4 regions of the Staphylococcus sp. mip270_02 genome follow, and region 3 is predicted to be linked to each of the others. Evidence: predicted binding sites of a transcription regulator. Region 3 holds the regulator's gene; each other region holds the start of a gene.
The links. The regulator Rex, encoded in region 3, represses fermentation and respiration genes when NADH is low (regulators of the CRP and FNR family bind a similar motif). The targets are predictions, from matches to a motif close to TTGTGAAATATTTCACAA.

Region 1 (4,872 bases), 940 kb from region 3:
AATATATAAGGCAATTTACTGGCACCATATCCAAAGAACGCAAAGCCCATTTGTAAAATTACTAATGCAAAAGCATAACCATGTCCTTTTTTCATAAGTGTTAATACCATTGCACCAACAAAACATATAAAGCTTAATAGGAACATCCACCAATAATTTGTTACTGCATTTAAGAAGTGTCCTTCATTTTGTAAACGCAATGACAAGAATACAAATAATGATACAGCAATCATAGGAGCTCCCCAAATTAAGAACCAATATCTCAATAAATTGTATGCTGGCTTATCTTTTGCTTTAGAAGCGTAAAATGTAAGAAAACCTGACGAGATATAAAGTACTGAAATAATCGCTAAAAATACTACGGACCATGAATATGGACTAAGCAATAGTTCTAACCAGTTTAAATCTAAATGATTCTCTGTTCCAGTAATATATCCACCTTCAGATATTGTTAACGTTGTAGCTAGCGCAGCCGGAATCAATAATCCAGCAATGCCATACATCGCTAACCATGGTAACTTAGTATCTGGGCCATAGTTTTCAAACGCATAAAAGCCACCTCTAATCGAAAGCAAAATTAACGCAATTGACGCTGGCAATAGTAACACTGTACCAAAATACTTCGCTGTATCAGGGAAGAACCCAACCATTCCTACGAAGAAAAATACAAAGAACACATTTGTTACTTCCCATACTGGATTAAGATAACGAGCGATTAAATGATTAATTTTCTTATCTTGCTTCGTAATTTTTGCATGTAGTGTAAAAAAGCCTGCACCAAAATCAATTGAGGCGATAATGATGTAACAGAATAAGAAAATCCAAAGCACTGAAATACCAATGTAAGCAAATATCATTCTGCTTCACCTCTTTCTGAAGCTAATGCTTCAACGTCTTTATAAGCTGGTTTATGCCTAAACATACGAATCAGTACATAAGCAGAAGTAACCATAAGCACGATATAAAGTAACCCAAATAATATCGTTACAAGTGTCAGGCCACCTGCTTGTGTTGCAGCATCAGCTACTTTTAGATAGCCACGAACTATCCATGGTTGACGGCCTTGTTCTGTTAAGAACCAACCAAACTCAATTGCCAACATTGCCGCTGGTCCGGTCAATAAAGCACCATACAACATCGGTTTAGAATGTGTGTATTTCCGTAATTTTTTAAACACAAGTGTCAACACGTAGGCACCCGATACTATAAGGCAAAATACACCCATAGAAACCATTAAGTCAAAATAATAATGTACAATCATAGGCGGATGTAATTCCTTAGGGAAATCATTTAAACCTTTTACTTCTGTATCTGTATTATTATCTGCTAAGAAACTTAAAATGCCAGGAATTTTAAGCGCACCTGAAACTTCTTGCGTTTTTTCATCTAATGAACCAAATAATACTAAATCTGCATTTGATTCTGTATCAAAATGCCATTCATATGCTGCTAGTTTTTCTGGTTGCTCTTGATGTAAGAATTTTGCTGACAAGTCCCCAGCTAACATTGATCCCAAGGTAAATATTACACCTAAAATCATAGTTAATTTAAGTGCTTTTTTATGATACTCAGTATCTTTTTTAAATTTATTTTTTAACAATTTAAATGCTGCAATAGCAGCTAATACAAATGCCATTGTCATTAACGCAGTGGCTACAACGTGAAATGAACGTATTAAAAATGAATCATTAAACATTGCTGCTAGTGGCTCTACATTTACCATTTTTCCATTTTTCATTTCAAATCCAGCAGGTGTATTCATAAATGAGTTAACTGCTGTGATAAAGAATGCGGAAAATGAGCCACCTAATATAACTGGAATACTTATAAGAAAATGTGTCCATTTCCCTTTAAAACGATCCCATGTATATAAATAAATACTCAAGAAAATTGCTTCAAAGAAGAAAGCAAAAGTTTCCATAAATAACGGTAAAGCTATAACATGACCACCCATTTGCATAAAGGTTGGCCAAAGTAGCGACAATTGTAAACCAATTATAGTACCGGTTACAACACCGACTGCCACTGTAATGGTATATCCTTTGGACCATCTTTTAGCCATAGCCGTATATGATGGATCATTTTTCTTAATCCCTAAAAATTCAGCAACAGCAAACATGACCGGTACACCTACTCCGATTGTTGCAAAAATTATATGAACTGCGAGTGTCATCGCAGTTAGAAAGCGTGCTAATTCAACTGAATCCATAATATCACCTTTTTTATTTATTTGTGACAAAAATCACAACGTCCATTCATTATAAACTGCTTTACATTTTTTTAAAATAAATTGCGCTCAAAATAAAGTGACAAATTAATGACCAATAACATATATTTTTTAAACTTGAAATATTTATTAAAGTTTTTTATATTTAAGTAAATTATAATGAAGAAAGGACAAAGTACTATGACTGAAATTATTATTTACACTCAAAACGATTGCCCACCTTGTACATTTATCAAAAATTACTTATCAGATAAAGCAATTGACTATACTGAAAAAAATATTAGCAATTCAAAATTCAGAAACGAAATGATGGATTATGATGCATTTGCTACACCATTTATCTTAATAGATGGCGAACCAATGTATCAAATTGATATGGATAAAATCAATCAAAGTTTGAATTTAAATTAGTTACCCTTCTCCATCCCATTAACTTATATATCAAACCTAACTCAGAAAGTTGCATTTTACAATAATTGTGCATTAAAAGACTTGAATAATCAAAAAAACTGTTCACAAAGTTATTTAACTCTGTGAACAGTTTTTAAATGTAGCGAAACCTAAAGTAATTCAATACTTATATGCATTCGCTTACAAAATTATTCAAAAATTTTATTTCGCGTATTGTTCGACCAATTCTTGTACTTCTTCTGAAGTCGCACAATTAATTGCTCTATTCGCTAGTTCTTCCATTTCATTTTGACTTAAACCTTTGATTTGTCGACGTGCCTTCAATATAGATGTTGCACTCATTGAAAACTCATCTAAACCTAGACCTAGTAACAATGGAATAGCAGTTTCGTCTCCAGCCATTTCTCCGCACATACCAGTCCATTTACCTTCATTATGTGAAGCTTCAATCACTTGTTTCACTAAACGTAAAATTGAAGGATTGTATGGTTGATACAAGTAAGAAACACGCTCAGACATACGATCGGCAGCCATTGTATATTGAATCAAGTCATTTGTGCCAATACTAAAGAAATCAACTTCTTTAGCAAATACATCTGCTAGAGCAGCAGTTGATGGTATCTCTACCATAATACCTAATTCAATATCATCAGATACTTCAATGCCTTCGTTTATTAAATTTTCTTTTTCTTCTAATAATAGTGCTTTTGCATCGCGGAACTCTTTGATTGTGGCAACCATTGGGAACATGATATTTAATTTACCGTAAGTAGATGCACGTAATAATGCTCTTAATTGCGGTCTGAAAATATCTGGTTGATCTAAGCATAAACGAATTGCACGATATCCTAAGAACGGATTCATTTCTTCAGGTAAGTTTAAATACGGTAACTCTTTGTCGCCACCAATATCTAAAGTACGTACAACAACACGCTTATCTTCCATTGTTTCCAATACTTTTTTATAAGCCTCAAATTGTTCATCTTCAGTTGGCATTTCATCTCTACCCATATATAAGAACTCAGTACGGTATAATCCAATACCTTCTGCGCCATTTTCGATAACACCTTTTAAGTCATCTGGTGTACCTATATTAGCAGCAAGCTCTACATGCGTCCCATCAGCTGTTGTTGATGGTTCATCACGTAATTGTTGTAACGCTTGCTTATCTTCAAAGAAACGCTCACGTTTATTTTGATACGCTATAACTTCATCTTCAGTTGGGTCAATAATAACTTCACCAGTTAAACCATCAACGATAATCATATCGCCTTGTTTCACTTCTTTAGTAATTGACTTAGTGCCCACGACTGCAGCAATTTCTAATGAACGACTCATAATTGCAGAATGTGATGTTCTACCACCAATATTTGTAACAAACCCTTGTACAAATTCTTTGTTTAACTGAGCAGTATCTGAAGGTGTTAAATCATTTCCGATTATAACAACGCTTTCATCAATCATACTAGGATTTGGTAATTCTACACCTAAGATGTGTGCTAACACACGTTTTGAAACGTCTCTAATATCAGCAGCACGCTCTTTCATGTATTCATTATCCATTGATTCGAATATTGTGATAAATTGTCCAGTTACATCAGATAATGCAGTTGGTGCGTTAACTTGTTCGTTTTTAATTTTTTCTTCAATCGGTTGAATTAATTCAGGATCATCTAAAACTAATAAATGTGCATCAAAAATCGCTGCCTTATCGGCACCTAAATTCTCTTCTGCATTATTTCTAATCTTAGTTAATTCAACTTTAGATGTTTCGATAGCATGGTTAAACTTTGCAATTTCAGCGTCGACATCTGTTACCTTTTCACTATCAAATGAAAGGTCAGGTTCAACTAATAAATATGCTTTAGCAATAGCTACACCATCAGATGCAGCTATGCCATTAATATAATTAGACATAATTATTTAGTTAATCCTTCTTTAGATAAGATATCTGTTATCGCTTCAATTGCGTCAGTTTCATCGCTACCATCAGCGTAGATAGTGATTTCAGCATCTTTACCTACACCTAAACTCATAACACCCATGATTGATTTCAAGTTAACTTTTTTACCGTTATATTCTAATTGAATATCTGAGTCGAATTTTGAAGCAGTTTGAACAAGCATTGTCGCTGGACGAGCGTGGATACCTGTTTCGTCAATAATTACATATGATTTTTGTTCCATAATATGATATCTCCTTCGTATAGTTAGAATCGTTAGTTTATTATAAAA
Region 2 (4,872 bases), 250 kb from region 3:
TTAGTTAATTCAAACCTGAAATATGATAAGCTATCATTAAATGAATGTGACCCCATATTAAATAGGAGGCGTAATTATGTACAAGGCAGTTGTATTTGACTTTGATGGCACGATTATAGATACAGAAAAACATCTGTTTGAAATTATTAATAAGCATTTAATTCAGCACAATTTACAAGAAATCTCATTAGATTTTTATCGTCAATCTATTGGAGGCGCTGCAACGGAATTACATAGTTATTTGGAAACACAACTCGGTACGAATGATAAGGAAAAAGTTTATTTAGAACATAATGAAACGAGTGTTTCTTTGCCAATTGTTGATGCAATGCATCAACTTATGGAATATTGTAAAAAACGTCATATCCCTATGGCAGTTGCCACAAGTAGTTATCGTGAAGATATTCAGCCAACGTTTGACAATTTAGGATTGAGCGAGTATATAGATGTTATTGTAGGACGTGAAGATGTAGAGTCAATTAAGCCTAACCCGGATCCATACCTCACTGCTGTTCAAAGATTAAATTATAACCCAGCAAATTGCCTAGCGATTGAGGACTCAGTAAACGGTGCAACAGCAGCTGTTACTGCTGGTCTTGATGTTATTGTCAATACGAATGATATGACGGAATTACAAGACTTTAGTCATATTGCATATACAGGGAAAGATTTGTCTGCGAATGAAATCATAGCGTTATGTTTTGAAGCTGATAGGAGTTAGTTTTATGAATGGTTATTTATTAATATTTTTCTTAGGCGGTCCTATTATCTTAGCCATAGGTAATTTAGTTTTAGGACCTGTATTTAATAAAAAGATTCCTTTTAATATACAATTTCGTTCATTTATAGTCGGTACGATGGTTTATTTATTAGGTGCTATAGCATTATATTATTTAGTACTACAAGATAGGTTTTGATTATATATACTAAAACAGATGACGCTTTATGAGACAAGCGTCATCTGTTTTATAAAAGTTGAAATATTAATGTTACACAAACAAGAACAAGCAGTATAGCATCTATACCTATCATGATAGCAAACCGGGGATTTTTTTCTCCGGTTTCTTTTGTTTTTTTATAGGCTTTCAAATTTGGAATTAAGCTTACAATTAATAAAATAATTACGACGATTCCTAAAATTACACTCATTATTTGTCACCACCGTTTTGATTTTTTACTAGAAATTCCCAAACGTAGCCGGCAATAACACCTATGATTAATCCAATAATAATCCCGACTTTTATTGCTGAAAATAGAGCGCTTATGATAATCGCGATTAATAATGCAATCGGAATAGTTATACCAAATTTATATTTTCGTTCTGGAGAATTTACAATAGAAAACAAAGTATAATATAAAATACCAAAAACAAAGATAACCATTACACTTTTTAATATTAAAGGAAGAACTGAACTATCAGATTCACTAAAATAATTTAAAAAGAAAAATAACACACCAAATATAATGGAAACCGTAAGCGTACGTTTCATTAAGTGTTTATTCATATATAACTCCTTTGTAATAAAATCTACTGAAAATTATACCATATAAAACAGATGAATTATTGTATTAGCAGTTATCTAGATATATTACGTTCATATTGGTGATGATCGTTTAAATAAGCATAGAACAAGCCTATAATTAATCCTCCTCCGATGTAATTGCCGATACCTGCACCTAATAAATTGATGATAACAGGCATAAGTGCTAATTCATTACTTTGATAGACTAAACCACCACCAAATAAAACAGAGTTATAAACCACGTGCTCATAACCCATAAATGCAAATATAGACACACCAAACATCATGACGAACATTTTAGCTAAAACATCGTCTATTTGCATCGCTATGACTAAAGAAATATTGATGAAGAAATTAGCAAAAATACCCTTAACCAATATTGCAATAAAACTAGCAGTTAAAGTTTTATGTTCAATTGTATGCTCTAATTGTATTAACATTTCAGTGGTCATCACATCAGAATGACGTAATAATAAGAAAAATAAAAATCCACCCAATGCATTACCAATAAAACATAGGGTAAAAATTTTAAAAACTCTGGTAGGGCTGATGACATGATAATATAAACCCACTGTAAAATACATAAAATTACTCGTCAGTAATTCTGAATTGGTAAATAAGATAAGCACTAGAGCAAAACTAAATGCTATAGATGCAATTATATTAATAACACCAGAAGGTAGATGAGTGTCTAGCGATGCTTTAATAAGCAAAACGAAGACTGTAATGACACCTAGAATAAAACCAGCCATTATGGCTCGAAGTAAATAACGTTTGAAATAAAAACTTTGTAAAATGTCTTTAGTTTTGATGGTGTCAACTACATGGTCAATCCAAGCTTTTCCATAAAATACTTTATCCCATTTAATGTTTTTTTCGCTCATTTTTTATCCTCACTTTCTACAATTATTTATAAGTATACTATGTCATGTAGAATTTGTGATATTTTTCACAAATTCTACATGAATTCATGCTTCACTTATATTTTTATAGTTGATTTTTAAGAAAAATAATTTTTGAAAAAAGCTTTACTTTCCAATGTAAAATCGCATACAATTGACAAACGGGAATGTAAGCCCTTACATTATTCGAAAATAATTGTTTAAATTTTTTGAATTTATAGTATAATAACGACATAATAAGTGAATTTAGTTCCACTTATATTTGAAAGAGATGGGGTTTGAATGATGAAAGATAATAATGAATTACAGAGGGGGCTAGGTGCACGTCAAATGCGTATGATTGCACTTGGTGGAACGATTGGTGTAGGACTATTTATGGGAGCTACAAGCACTATAAAATGGACAGGTCCTTCTGTTATATTTGCGTATTTAATTGCAGGTATATTTTTATTCTTAGTAATGAGAGCAATGGGAGAAATGGTTTATTTACATCCAACTTCTGGTTCTTTTGCTAACTTTGCAAGTGATTACATACATCCAGTAGCAGGTTATCTAACGGCTTGGAGTAACGTTTTCCAATGGGTAGTTGTAGGTATGAGTGAAGTTATTGCAGTCGGAGAATATATGAACTATTGGTTCCCTGATTTACCACAATGGATACCGGGCGTTATTGTTGTAGCTTTATTAGCTGGAGCTAACCTTGTATCTGTTAAAGCGTTTGGTGAATTTGAGTTTTGGTTTGCAATGATTAAAGTAGTTACAATTATTTTGATGATAGTTGCAGGTTTTGGTCTTATCTTCTTTGGTCTAGGAAATGGCGGAGAAGCAATTGGTCTCTCAAATTTATGGGCTCATGGTGGGTTTATGCCTAATGGTTGGATTGGCTTCTTCTTTGCACTTTCAATTGTTATCGGTTCATACCAAGGTGTTGAATTAATTGGTATTACTGCCGGTGAAACAAAAGATCCACAAAAAAATATCAAGAGCGCGGTTAACGGCGTTATCTGGCGTATATTGATTTTCTATATTGGTGCAATTTTTGTAATTGTTACAGTTTATCCTTGGAATGAATTAGGAAATATTGGTAGTCCATTTGTAGCTACGTTTGCTAAAGTAGGTATCACTTTTGCAGCAGGATTAATCAACTTTGTTGTACTTACTGCAGCGATGTCAGGTTGTAACTCGGGTATATTTAGTGCTAGCCGTATGTCATTAAATTTATCTCAAAAAGGAATGTTACCTAAATTCTTTGGCAAAGTTATGAAAAATGGTGTCCCTATGTGGACTGTACTTGCAATTGCAACAGGTATTTTAATTGGTGCTTTACTGAATGTAATTTTACCGTTATTTATCAAAGGCGCGGACAGTGTATTCGTATATGTTTATAGTGCTTCAATTTTACCGGGTATGGTGCCGTGGTTTATGATTTTAATTAGTCATTTAAGATTTAGAAAAAATCATCCTGAAGAATTGGAAGGTCATCCATTTAAAATGCCAGGTGGCGCATTTACAAACTACATTACAATGGCATTCTTTATTATGGTATTAATCGGCATGTTATTTAATAAGGAAACTGTGGTTTCAGTAATTATTGGTATAGCGTTCCTATTGTTTATGACAATGTTCTTCTTCTTGAAGGGCTACCATAAATTAAGTAAAGATCAACAACTTTAAAGTATAAAGTCTCACTGCTCTAAAGAACCATTGCTTTAAAGAACCACTGCTTAATTTATTAAGCTAGTGGATCTTACACATGAGAAGTTACTCAGGTGTTCTGCTTTTGAGAGCTAGTGGTTCTTACACATGAGAAGTTACTCAGGTGTTCTGTTTTTGAGAGCTAGTGTGACTTATGCATGAACGTTAGCTCAGGTAAATCTTCTATTTTTATCAAATATAGTCATCTTAATGGGGTGGGACGATGAAATCTTTTTAAATAAATTAGATTTCTGTCTCGCTCCTTTGTCTATTTATAGTCATTTAATCTCCTAGTTGAGAAAGGATTGATACAACGAAGTTGCTTAGCAAAGATAGTTTTTTTGTTCATCTATCATTTTTAATTGTTAGCAGTATGAAAGTTTTTAGCGCACTGTATACATAACTTTATTTTTAATTTACATAAAATTTACTGCATTAAAATAATTACTCAAAATTTGTGCACTACACTTAAAGTGTAGGTCGATAATACATATTTAAAGGAGTTATTACTTTATGAAAATTTTTAACAAATTAGCAACTGTTTCTGTGGCAAGTGTAATCGTTATGGGTACTGTGTTGGGGAGTGCGCAGTCAACCTATGCCTCGGCTGGAGGGCATGCGTCAAAAGAAAATGATGTTTCATATATGGGTAATACAAAAAATCCAAAGAATGTAATATTTTTAGTTGGGGATGGTATGGGCCCTTCATACAATTCTGCTTATCGTTATTTTGCTGATAACCCAGAAACAAA
Region 3 (4,872 bases):
TAGAGAACATGCGTACTTATCAACAAATAGTGCACAAGTTGTGGATAAGTTTGGGTAAAATATGTGGATATAAGCTATTATCTGAATTTTATACGCAAAAAAAGATTACTTTTTACTTGTGGATAACTAGGATAACTTTGTGGATAGCCTTTGTTATGGGGTGAATAATGTGAATAGTTATTGTGTAGTTCATGCTAAGAAAAAAAGTTAAAGTAGAAAATTCTACTTTAACTTTTGTTTTGAATAAGGATTTATATTAACTTTTCTTGTAATTCTGCCCATTCGGCCATGACTTGTTCTAGTTTTTGTTCGATTTCTGATTTTGAAATTGCTAAGGAATTTGCTTTTTCAGGATCAGAGTATACGTCTGGCAAGGTAAGTTGATGATTAATATCATTTATTTCTTCTTCATAGGTTTCTATATTTAATTCACATGTTTCAATTTGACGTTCGATTTGACGTTGTTCACGTTTTTGTTGTTTTTGATCAATATATGAGTCATTTTGTTTGATAACCGTATCATCTACTGTTGGATTTTCTAATTCTTCTTTTGCTTTTAATGCTGCTTTTTCCTCAGTTTTTTCAATGTAATATTGATAATTTCCTAGATACATTGTGCCACCCTCAGAATCTAAATCGTAAACTTTATTGGCTAATTCATTAATAAAATAACGATCATGAGATACAAATAGGATTGTGCCTTTAAAGTTTGCTAAAGCTTGTTCTAACATTTCTTTTGAATCTATATCTAAATGGTTTGTAGGTTCATCTAAAATGAGTACATTGTTTCGCTCAAGCATTAATAAAGCAAGCTGTAAACGTGCTTTCTCTCCACCCGATAGATCGTTAATTATTTTTTTAACGTCTTCTTGTACAAATAGAAAACGACCTAAAACAGCGCGAATGTCTTTTTCATTCATAGTAGGGTATTGGTCCCATAAGTAATCAAGTATTGTTTTATTTGATTTAAATTCGGCTTGCTTTTGATCATAATAACCAATTTTTAAGTTGGCACCGGTAGTGATTGTCCCATTTAATGCATTTTGTATATTGGCAATGGTTTTTATTAAAGTTGATTTCCCAATGCCATTAGGTCCGATAATTGCAATATGATCTCCTTTTGTTACTTCAAAAGTGATTCCTTTAGTAACCGGAGACTCATAGCCGATTTCTAAATTTTTTATATGGAAGACATCATTACCAGTATTACGATCAAATTCAAATTGAATGTTGGCACTTTTAGCATCAATCATAGGTTTATTTATGCGTTCAATCTTTTCCAACATTTTCCTACGGCTCTTAGCCATACCTGTAGTTGAAGCGCGGGCAATATTTTTATCGACAAAAGTCTCTAATCGTTTAATTTCAGCTTGTTGATTCTCATATTCTTGCATACGTTTTTCATAATATTTATCTCTTTGATTAATAAACTGAGCATAATTGCCTACATAATGTTGAACATCACCGAGTGCAACGTCATAAATTTGAGTCACAATTTTATCTAAGAAATATCTATCATGACTAATAATTACGATGGCACCTTTAAAGTAATTTAAATAACTTTCTAACCATTGGGTCGTTTCCATATCTAAATGGTTGGTGGGTTCGTCTAAAAGTAATAAATCAGGTTCGCTTAGTAACATTTGTGCCAAAGATAATCTTGTTTTTTGACCACCGCTAAAGTCGTTGATAGGTCGGTCGAAATCCGCTTCACTAAAATTCAATCCGTGTAAGACTGTTTTAATTTTGCTTTCATATTGATAGCCATCTTGTTGTTCAAATTGATTGGATAACGCTTCATAGCGATCGATATGAGATTTATATGCCTCAGTATCATACTCATTCGCATGTTGTGCTAACCAATCTGTTTCCAATTTCATTTCTTGTTCTAAATTTTTCATTGCCTCAAACGGCTTAGACATTTCTTCAAATACAGTTTGATCTGTATTTAATGTCATTTGCTGTGTTAAATAACCAAGTTTCAAATTTTTACTCTTAGAAATATGACCACTATCATAATCTTCAACACCAGCAATTATTTTCATTAATGTAGATTTTCCGGCGCCATTACGACCTACAATACCAATGCGTTCACCAGTTTTAACTTCAAAATCCACATTATTAAAAATATCTTCGCCGTCGAATGATTTAGTTAAATCATTGAGTTGTAATAATATCATCTGATTTTGCACCTCTCTATTCATTATCATTCTACAGTATTCAGCGTGTTGTTAAAACTATCATTGTTTATTTTTATTATTCAGTCATGTATAATGTTGTAGTGATTATAAGATTAATGAATAACAGATAATGAAATAGGGGGAAATAATCTTGGCTAATCAAAGCGAAAAGATTCCTCGTGCCACATTGAAACGTTTACCGTTATATTATAGATTCGTCAATACATTAAAATCTAAAGGCATTGATAGAGTTAATTCTAAAGCCATCAGCGAGGGCTTAAATATTGATTCTGCGACGATTCGAAGAGATTTTTCTTATTTTGGCGAGTTAGGCAAGAAAGGCTATGGCTATAATATTGATAGCTTATTACATTTTTTTAAAAATGAAATTAGCGAAAATGACGAGATTAAAATTGCAATTGTAGGTGTAGGGAACTTAGGTAAAGCATTATTAACATATAACTTTTCAATACATGATGAAATGACTATAACTGAAGCATTCGATATTCGTGAAGAGGTTATTGGGACACAAATAGGTAAAGTGACAGTAAGTCCATTTGATAAAATAAAGGAAATATTAACACAAGAAGATATAGATGTAGTGATATTGACTACGCCTGAAGAAGCAGCTCAAAACGTAGCTGATGTATTAGTAGATTCAGGTGTTAAAGGGATACTTAACTTTACACCAAGTCGTGTGCTAACTCCATCAGACGTTCAAGTTCATCATATTGATTTAGGTATTGAATTACAATCGCTATTATTTTTTATGAAAAATTATAGCAATAAATAAAAAATGATTAGTTAGTTTTTTATAGATACAGTAATACACTCAGTGTGCTGTGTTTATAAAAAACTATTTTTTTTATGGGTGTTTAATTTTAATTTGGAAATACTGTTACTATATAAGTTAGTAGAAAATTAAAAATTTATGAGTTGCAAGGTTGAAATTTTATACGATTTCTAATATTATTAATCTTATTGATTTTATCGGAAAAGAGGTTATTAATATGACTTGGTTAATAATCAGCGGCATTATTGTGGGAAGTCTTTTAGGCTTTGTTATGCAAAGAACACGGTTTTGTCTGGCTGGTGGATTTAGAGATATGTATATTCAAAAGAGTAACAAAATGTTTTATGCATTACTTATAGCAATTACAGTTCAAAGTATAGGATTGCTCATTTTGACTTCTACTGGTTTAGTACAAATACCTGAGTCAACTTATCCTATTATTGGAACAGTAATAGGTTCATTTATATTTGGTTTAGGTATTATATTAGCTGGCGGATGTGCAACCGGTACATGGTATAGAGCAGGTGAAGGTTTAATAGGCAGTTGGATGGCACTCATCGCCTATGCATTTACTTCGGCAGCTACGAAATATGGATTATTATTACCATTAATGGATGGTTTAAATAAGCCTACAAATGTTAATACAAGCATATCACAAACTACAGGGATACCGACATGGGTTTGGGTAGCAATACTTACATTTATCACAGTGTTTTTTGTAGTCAAAACTTTACGCAAACCGAAACCTAAATTTGCTGTTCCTAAATTAAAACAGAAATTCACAGGTTTGCGGCATTATTTATTTGAAAAGAAATACCACCCATTTGTTGCTGCTATTGCAGTAGGGCTCATTGCTTTAATTGCATGGCCTGTAAGTGAGTCGACAGGAAGAATGTATGGACTAGGTATTACAACACCATCCGCTAATCTAGTACAGTTTTTTGTAACTGGTGATTTGAAATTATTAGACTGGGGTGTTTTCTTAGTTCTTGGGATATTCCTAGGATCTTATATTGCGGCTAAAGGGGCAAGAGAGTTTAAATGGAGATTGCCAGATACAAAAACTATTCGTAATAGTATTATTGGCGGCGTGCTTATGGGATTTGGCGCTTCAGTAGCAGGTGGTTGTTCAATAGGTAATGGACTAGTAGAAACAGCAACGATGTCATGGAAAGGTTGGATTGCGCTTGCTTCAATGATTTTAGGAGCTTGGACAATGAGTTATTTTGTGTTTATCAGACCTATGAAAAAAGCGCAGAAGCAAACTTCTAACGAAACTGTAACATCACAAACGCAAACAATATAATTAATATAGGAGGCACAAATTATGGTACACGAGTTAGGTACAGTTGGAATGGTTTGTCCATTCCCGTTAATAGAAGCACAAAAGAAAATGAATACGTTAGATAATGGTGATGAATTAAAAATAGATTTTGATTGTACTCAAGCAACTGAAGCTTTACCAAATTGGGCAGCTGAGCAAGGCTATCCAGTTACTAATTATGAACAATTAGATGATGCATCATGGACAATCACAATTCAAAAAGCTTAATTAATAGTAATAGTTGAGATTGAGACTGCAAGTGAACTTCACTTAGTCAATTAGACAACATAATAATTAAAATAAAAATGATTGAATTCATAGCTATGCTCTGAGTTCGATCATTTTTATTTTAAGTCTTTTTATTATTTGAATTTATTATATATTTTGTAGTCAAAATTTTGTTTTTTTAATATTTGTAATTGATGCATAGATTCCAATTATTAAAATTATTATCGGTAGAACAATGACCAAATAAATAGAAAAAGATTCAAAGGTATTAGTATTTAACGCTAATATTAAAACAATGAGTAAAAATAAATTTAATAAATTTAGCCTTACAGTTTTTGTCATGTTTT
Region 4 (4,872 bases), 120 kb from region 3:
CACTTACTTTATTGCTTTGTAAGATGAAACCATTACGGCTATCAACAGTGTTCCAGTAGATGTCACTTGTTGTTGAATGGTTAGGGTATGCACAGTGATTACGAGAAATAGTTTGTACCATTTCTAGAGGATCACAACCAAATGTACTATTTAAAACATCTGAATCTCTAAATAATGCACAAATTGAGACACATGTTGTCCAGTTAGGTAGTACTCTTTCTTTTTCTATTTGTACTAAAGTCTTTTTTGAAAGACCAATAGTTTGGGCCATCGTATCTTGCGTATAACCTGCTTCAATACGTACCATTTTAAATTTTGTTTGAATTAAATCTGTGAAATTCTGTCTATCCATTACTTTAATCTACCTTTCATCTAAAGAATATTTTATCCGGACACAAGAAATTGCAATAATACACGCTTCTTGAAACACAAATTACATCTTAATACAATTTTTAAGAAAATAAAAGAGTGAAATCAAATTTTCATCGTTTTTTATCATTGGCGCAATTATCAAAATAATCAATCTTATATCTTATAATTTAGTTAAAAACAAAAATCACTTTGTTTGTAAGCGTATTATTTTCATAAAAAGTGTCATTATCCATCATTACTTATTACTCATAAAAGATAAAAACACTATTCATTATTATAGCCTATTTCTACTATAATAGTATAGTTAAAAGTATAAATTGTTCTATTTTTATTGAAAAACATTTTATTTATTTACATTGTTCAGAATATTCCCTATAATTTTAAGTACTTTTTAAATTTTGAGGTGCTTAAATGGAAGATAAATACATATTACTCGCAACATGCAATGACAAAGTTGGTATAACGTCATTAATTACAAATATTATTGCAGAATACGGCTCTAATATTTTACATCTTGATCACTTTACTGAATACGATCATGCACAAGATACCGCAGGAAAATTATTTTTAAGATTTGAGTTTGAAAAAGTAACACAATTGAAAGAAGCTCTAGAAAACACTTTAAGCCAAAATAATATTAATTTTGATATTTTTGATACAAGTGATAAAACAAAAATCGCATTATTTGTATCAAAAGAAGACCATGCTTTTAATGAAGTATTATTAAGAGTTCAGCGTAAAGAAATTCCTGCTGAAATTACTTGTGTTGTCAGTAACCATGAAAACAATAGGCATTTTGCTGAATCTTTTAATATCCCTTTTTACTATGTACCAAGTAACAATGATAAGGCTGTTGTTGAACAAAACATATTAGATATTTGCGCAAAACACGAAGTAGAATTAATAGTTTTAGCTAAGTATATGCAAATACTTACTGATAATTTTGTAAGTCATTATCCAAATCAAATTATTAATATCCACCATTCTTTCTTACCTTCATTCATTGGAGCGAACCCATACAAACAAGCCTGGGAGCGCGGCGTTAAATTAGTCGGTGCAACAAGTCATTACGTAACTTCTGATTTAGATGAAGGACCGATTATAGACCAAGATGTCACACGTATTAATCATCGTTATAACGTACAAGATTTACGTAAAATTGGACGTCATGTTGAATCTTCTGTTTTAGCTCAAGCAGTTGAATATCATGTTCAACATAAAGTCATCGTAAATGATGGCAATAAAACAATTGTTTTTAATTAATATTGTGTATAATAAGTGTACTAATTACTGTTATCATAATGATTAATATAAATTAATACACAATTTAATTTCTAAAACCTTCTATTATATATGCACGATTTATTAAGCCACTTTTATCCTCTAATTAATAAGGATAAAAGTGGCCTGCTTTGTGTTTCTTATTTTTTATACTCTTCTTCGCGCAATTCTTACCTTTGCTTATTTATAATACTTCAATAATCACCTGTTGTATAACAGATACACAATATTATAAAACTGTCATATAACTTCTTACAGTTTCTCAAATCGTTCACAGTTTGTATTAAAAACTTTCACAAATATTGTGAAAAAATTAACAATGATAATGTTACAATGTTTGTGAAATTATTAACAAAATGAATGGAGGAGTAAAAATGTTAGAAAAAGAAAAATTACATGAAACTGCTTGGCAAGGATTCAAAAGTGGACGTTGGAATCGCCATGTTGATGTTCGTGAGTTTATCCAACTAAACTACTCACTATATGAAGGTGATGATCAATTTTTAGAAGGACCGACTGAGGCAACAACGAAGCTGTGGGATCAAGTGATGGCTTTATCCAAAGAAGAACGTGAACGTGGTGGCATGTGGGACATGGATACAAAAGTGCCTTCTACAATCACTTCACATGAAGCTGGTTATTTAAACCAAGACTTAGAAACTATTGTCGGTGTCCAAACTGAGAAACCATTTAAACGATCTATGCAACCATTTGGAGGCATTCGTATGGCTAAAGCTGCCTGCGAAGCATATGGTTATGAGTTAGATTCAGAAACTGAAAAAATATTTACAGATTATCGTAAAACACATAATCAAGGCGTGTTTGATGCCTATTCTAAGGAAATGCTTAATTGTAGAAAAGCTGGTATTATAACAGGTCTTCCTGACGCTTACGGTCGTGGGAGAATCATTGGTGACTATCGCCGTGTTGCGCTATATGGCATTGACTTTTTGATGGCAGAAAAAATGCATGACTTTAATACTATATCTACTGAAATGTCAGAAGATGTTATTCGCTTACGCGAAGAATTATCAGAACAATATCGCTCACTTAAAGAATTGAAAATATTAGGTAAAACATACGGTTTTGACCTTGGTCGCCCTGCTAATAATTTTAAAGAAGCTGTACAATGGCTTTATTTAGCATATTTAGCTGCTATTAAAGAACAAAATGGTGCTGCTATGAGTTTAGGACGCACGTCTACATTCTTAGATATTTATGCTGAACGAGATTTAAAAAATGGCACGATAACAGAACGTGAAATTCAAGAAATAATTGACCATTTTATTATGAAATTACGTATTGTGAAATTCGCACGTACACCAGATTATAATGAATTATTCTCTGGGGACCCTACTTGGGTTACTGAATCAATTGGTGGTATAGGAATTAATGGTAAACCACTTGTAACTAAAAACTCATTCCGTTTCTTGCACTCATTAGACAACTTAGGACCTGCACCAGAACCAAATTTAACTGTACTTTGGTCGGTACAATTACCGTCCCACTTTAAAAATTACTGTGCAAAAATGAGTATAAAAACTAGTTCAATACAATATGAAAATGATGATTTAATGCGTGAATCATACGGTGATGACTATGGTATTGCGTGTTGTGTATCTGCAATGAAAATTGGTAAACAAATGCAATTCTTTGGTGCTCGTGCAAACTTAGCTAAAACTTTATTATATGCAATTAATGGTGGAAAAGATGAAAAATCTGGTATGCAAGTAGGACCATCCTATGAAGCTATCAATTCAAATGTATTAAATTACGATGAAGTATTTGAAAAATTTGATAAGATGATGGATTGGTTAGCAGGCGTTTATATCAATTCTTTAAATGTTATTCATTATATGCACGATAAATACAGTTACGAGCGTATCGAGATGGCGTTACATGATACTAATATTATACGTACAATGGCGACTGGTATTGCAGGATTATCAGTTGCTGCGGATTCATTGTCAGCAATTAAATATGCTCAAGTTACTCCAATACGTGATGACAATGGTTTAGTAATTGATTTTGAAATAAATGGAGATTTCCCTAAATATGGCAACAATGATACTCGTGTAGATGATATTGCCGTTGATTTAGTAGAACGCTTTATGACTAAATTAAGAAGTCATAAAACGTATCGTGATTCTGAACATACGATGAGTGTACTTACTATCACTTCAAATGTAGTTTATGGTAAAAAGACCGGTAATACACCTGATGGACGAAAAGCTGGTGAACCGTTCGCCCCGGGTGCCAACCCAATGCATGGACGAGATCAAAAAGGAGCATTATCATCACTCAGCTCTGTTGCAAAAATTCCATATGATTGTTGTAAAGACGGTATTTCAAATACATTCAGTATCGTTCCTAAATCATTAGGAAAATTACCAGAGGAACAAAATAGAAATCTTACAAGTATGCTTGATGGATATGCTATGCAACACGGCCATCATTTAAACATAAACGTCTTTAACCGAGACACATTGTTAGATGCAATGGATCATCCTGAAGAATACCCACAACTAACTATACGTGTTTCTGGCTATGCAGTTAATTTCATTAAATTAACACGAGAACAACAATTAGATGTTATTTCTCGTACGTTCCATGAAAGAATGTAAATAAAAGGTGGGAGCAAAATGCTTAAAGGACACTTGCACTCTGTCGAAAGTATGGGCACTGTCGACGGTCCAGGTATTAGATATATACTTTTTATGCAAGGCTGTTTATTGAGATGTTTATATTGTCATAATCCAGATACATGGAAAGTCAATTCATTTTCTAGAGAAGTAACAGTTGATGAAATGATTGATGAAATCACAGCTTTCAAACCTTATTTTGAAGCATCTGGAGGAGGAGTAACTATAAGTGGTGGTGAACCGTTATTACAAATGCCCTTTATCACAGCTTTATTTAAAGCATTAAAGGAAAATGGAATTCACACATGTATCGATACTTCTGCAGGCTGTGCAAATGATACAGTAGCATTTCAACGTCACTTCGATGAATTATTAAAATATACAGATTTAATACTATTAGATATTAAACATATTGATAACAAAAAACATATAGCATTAACCGAAAAACCTAACACACAAATATTAAACATTGCTAAAAAGTTATCAGATCTTAAACAGCCTGTGTGGATTAGACACGTGCTAGTTCCCGGATATACTGATACCAAGGAAGATTTAATGCAATTAGGCACATTTATAA

Region 1: a site for Rex is predicted at 2,231-2,248, ahead of ACW5YJ_RS10770 (cytochrome ubiquinol oxidase subunit I). Genes of this name have one in related genera too.
Region 2: a site for Rex is predicted at 2,461-2,478, ahead of ACW5YJ_RS04810 (formate/nitrite transporter family protein). Genes of this name have one in related genera too.
Region 4: a site for Rex is predicted at 1,956-1,973, ahead of pflB (formate C-acetyltransferase). Genes of this name have one in related genera too.

The regions. Positions count from the first base shown of each region.
Region 1 covers NZ_CM132934.1:2,274,935-2,279,806, forward strand. Annotated here, with positions in the region: gene ACW5YJ_RS10765 (cytochrome d ubiquinol oxidase subunit II) at 1-857, opposite strand, end outside; gene ACW5YJ_RS10770 (cytochrome ubiquinol oxidase subunit I) at 854-2,209, opposite strand; gene ACW5YJ_RS10775 (glutaredoxin family protein) at 2,408-2,638, shown strand; gene ptsP (phosphoenolpyruvate--protein phosphotransferase) at 2,840-4,555, opposite strand; gene ACW5YJ_RS10785 (phosphocarrier protein HPr) at 4,558-4,824, opposite strand.
Region 2 covers NZ_CM132934.1:1,087,607-1,092,478, forward strand. Annotated here, with positions in the region: gene ACW5YJ_RS04790 (HAD family hydrolase) at 77-721, shown strand; gene ACW5YJ_RS04795 (hypothetical protein) at 726-917, shown strand; gene ACW5YJ_RS04800 (hypothetical protein) at 967-1,149, opposite strand; gene ACW5YJ_RS04805 (hypothetical protein) at 1,149-1,505, opposite strand; gene ACW5YJ_RS04810 (formate/nitrite transporter family protein) at 1,577-2,407, opposite strand; gene ACW5YJ_RS04815 (amino acid permease) at 2,711-4,099, shown strand; gene ACW5YJ_RS04820 (alkaline phosphatase) at 4,634-4,872, shown strand, end outside.
Region 3 covers NZ_CM132934.1:1,333,538-1,338,409, forward strand. Annotated here, with positions in the region: gene abc-f (ribosomal protection-like ABC-F family protein) at 252-2,180, opposite strand; gene ACW5YJ_RS06110 (redox-sensing transcriptional repressor Rex) at 2,332-2,973, shown strand; gene ACW5YJ_RS06115 (YeeE/YedE family protein) at 3,191-4,279, shown strand; gene ACW5YJ_RS06120 (sulfurtransferase TusA family protein) at 4,301-4,525, shown strand.
Region 4 covers NZ_CM132934.1:1,455,527-1,460,398, reverse strand. Annotated here, with positions in the region: gene xdrA (XRE family transcriptional regulator XdrA) at 1-352, opposite strand, end outside; gene purU (formyltetrahydrofolate deformylase) at 784-1,635, shown strand; gene pflB (formate C-acetyltransferase) at 2,028-4,277, shown strand; gene pflA (pyruvate formate-lyase-activating protein) at 4,296-4,872, shown strand, end outside.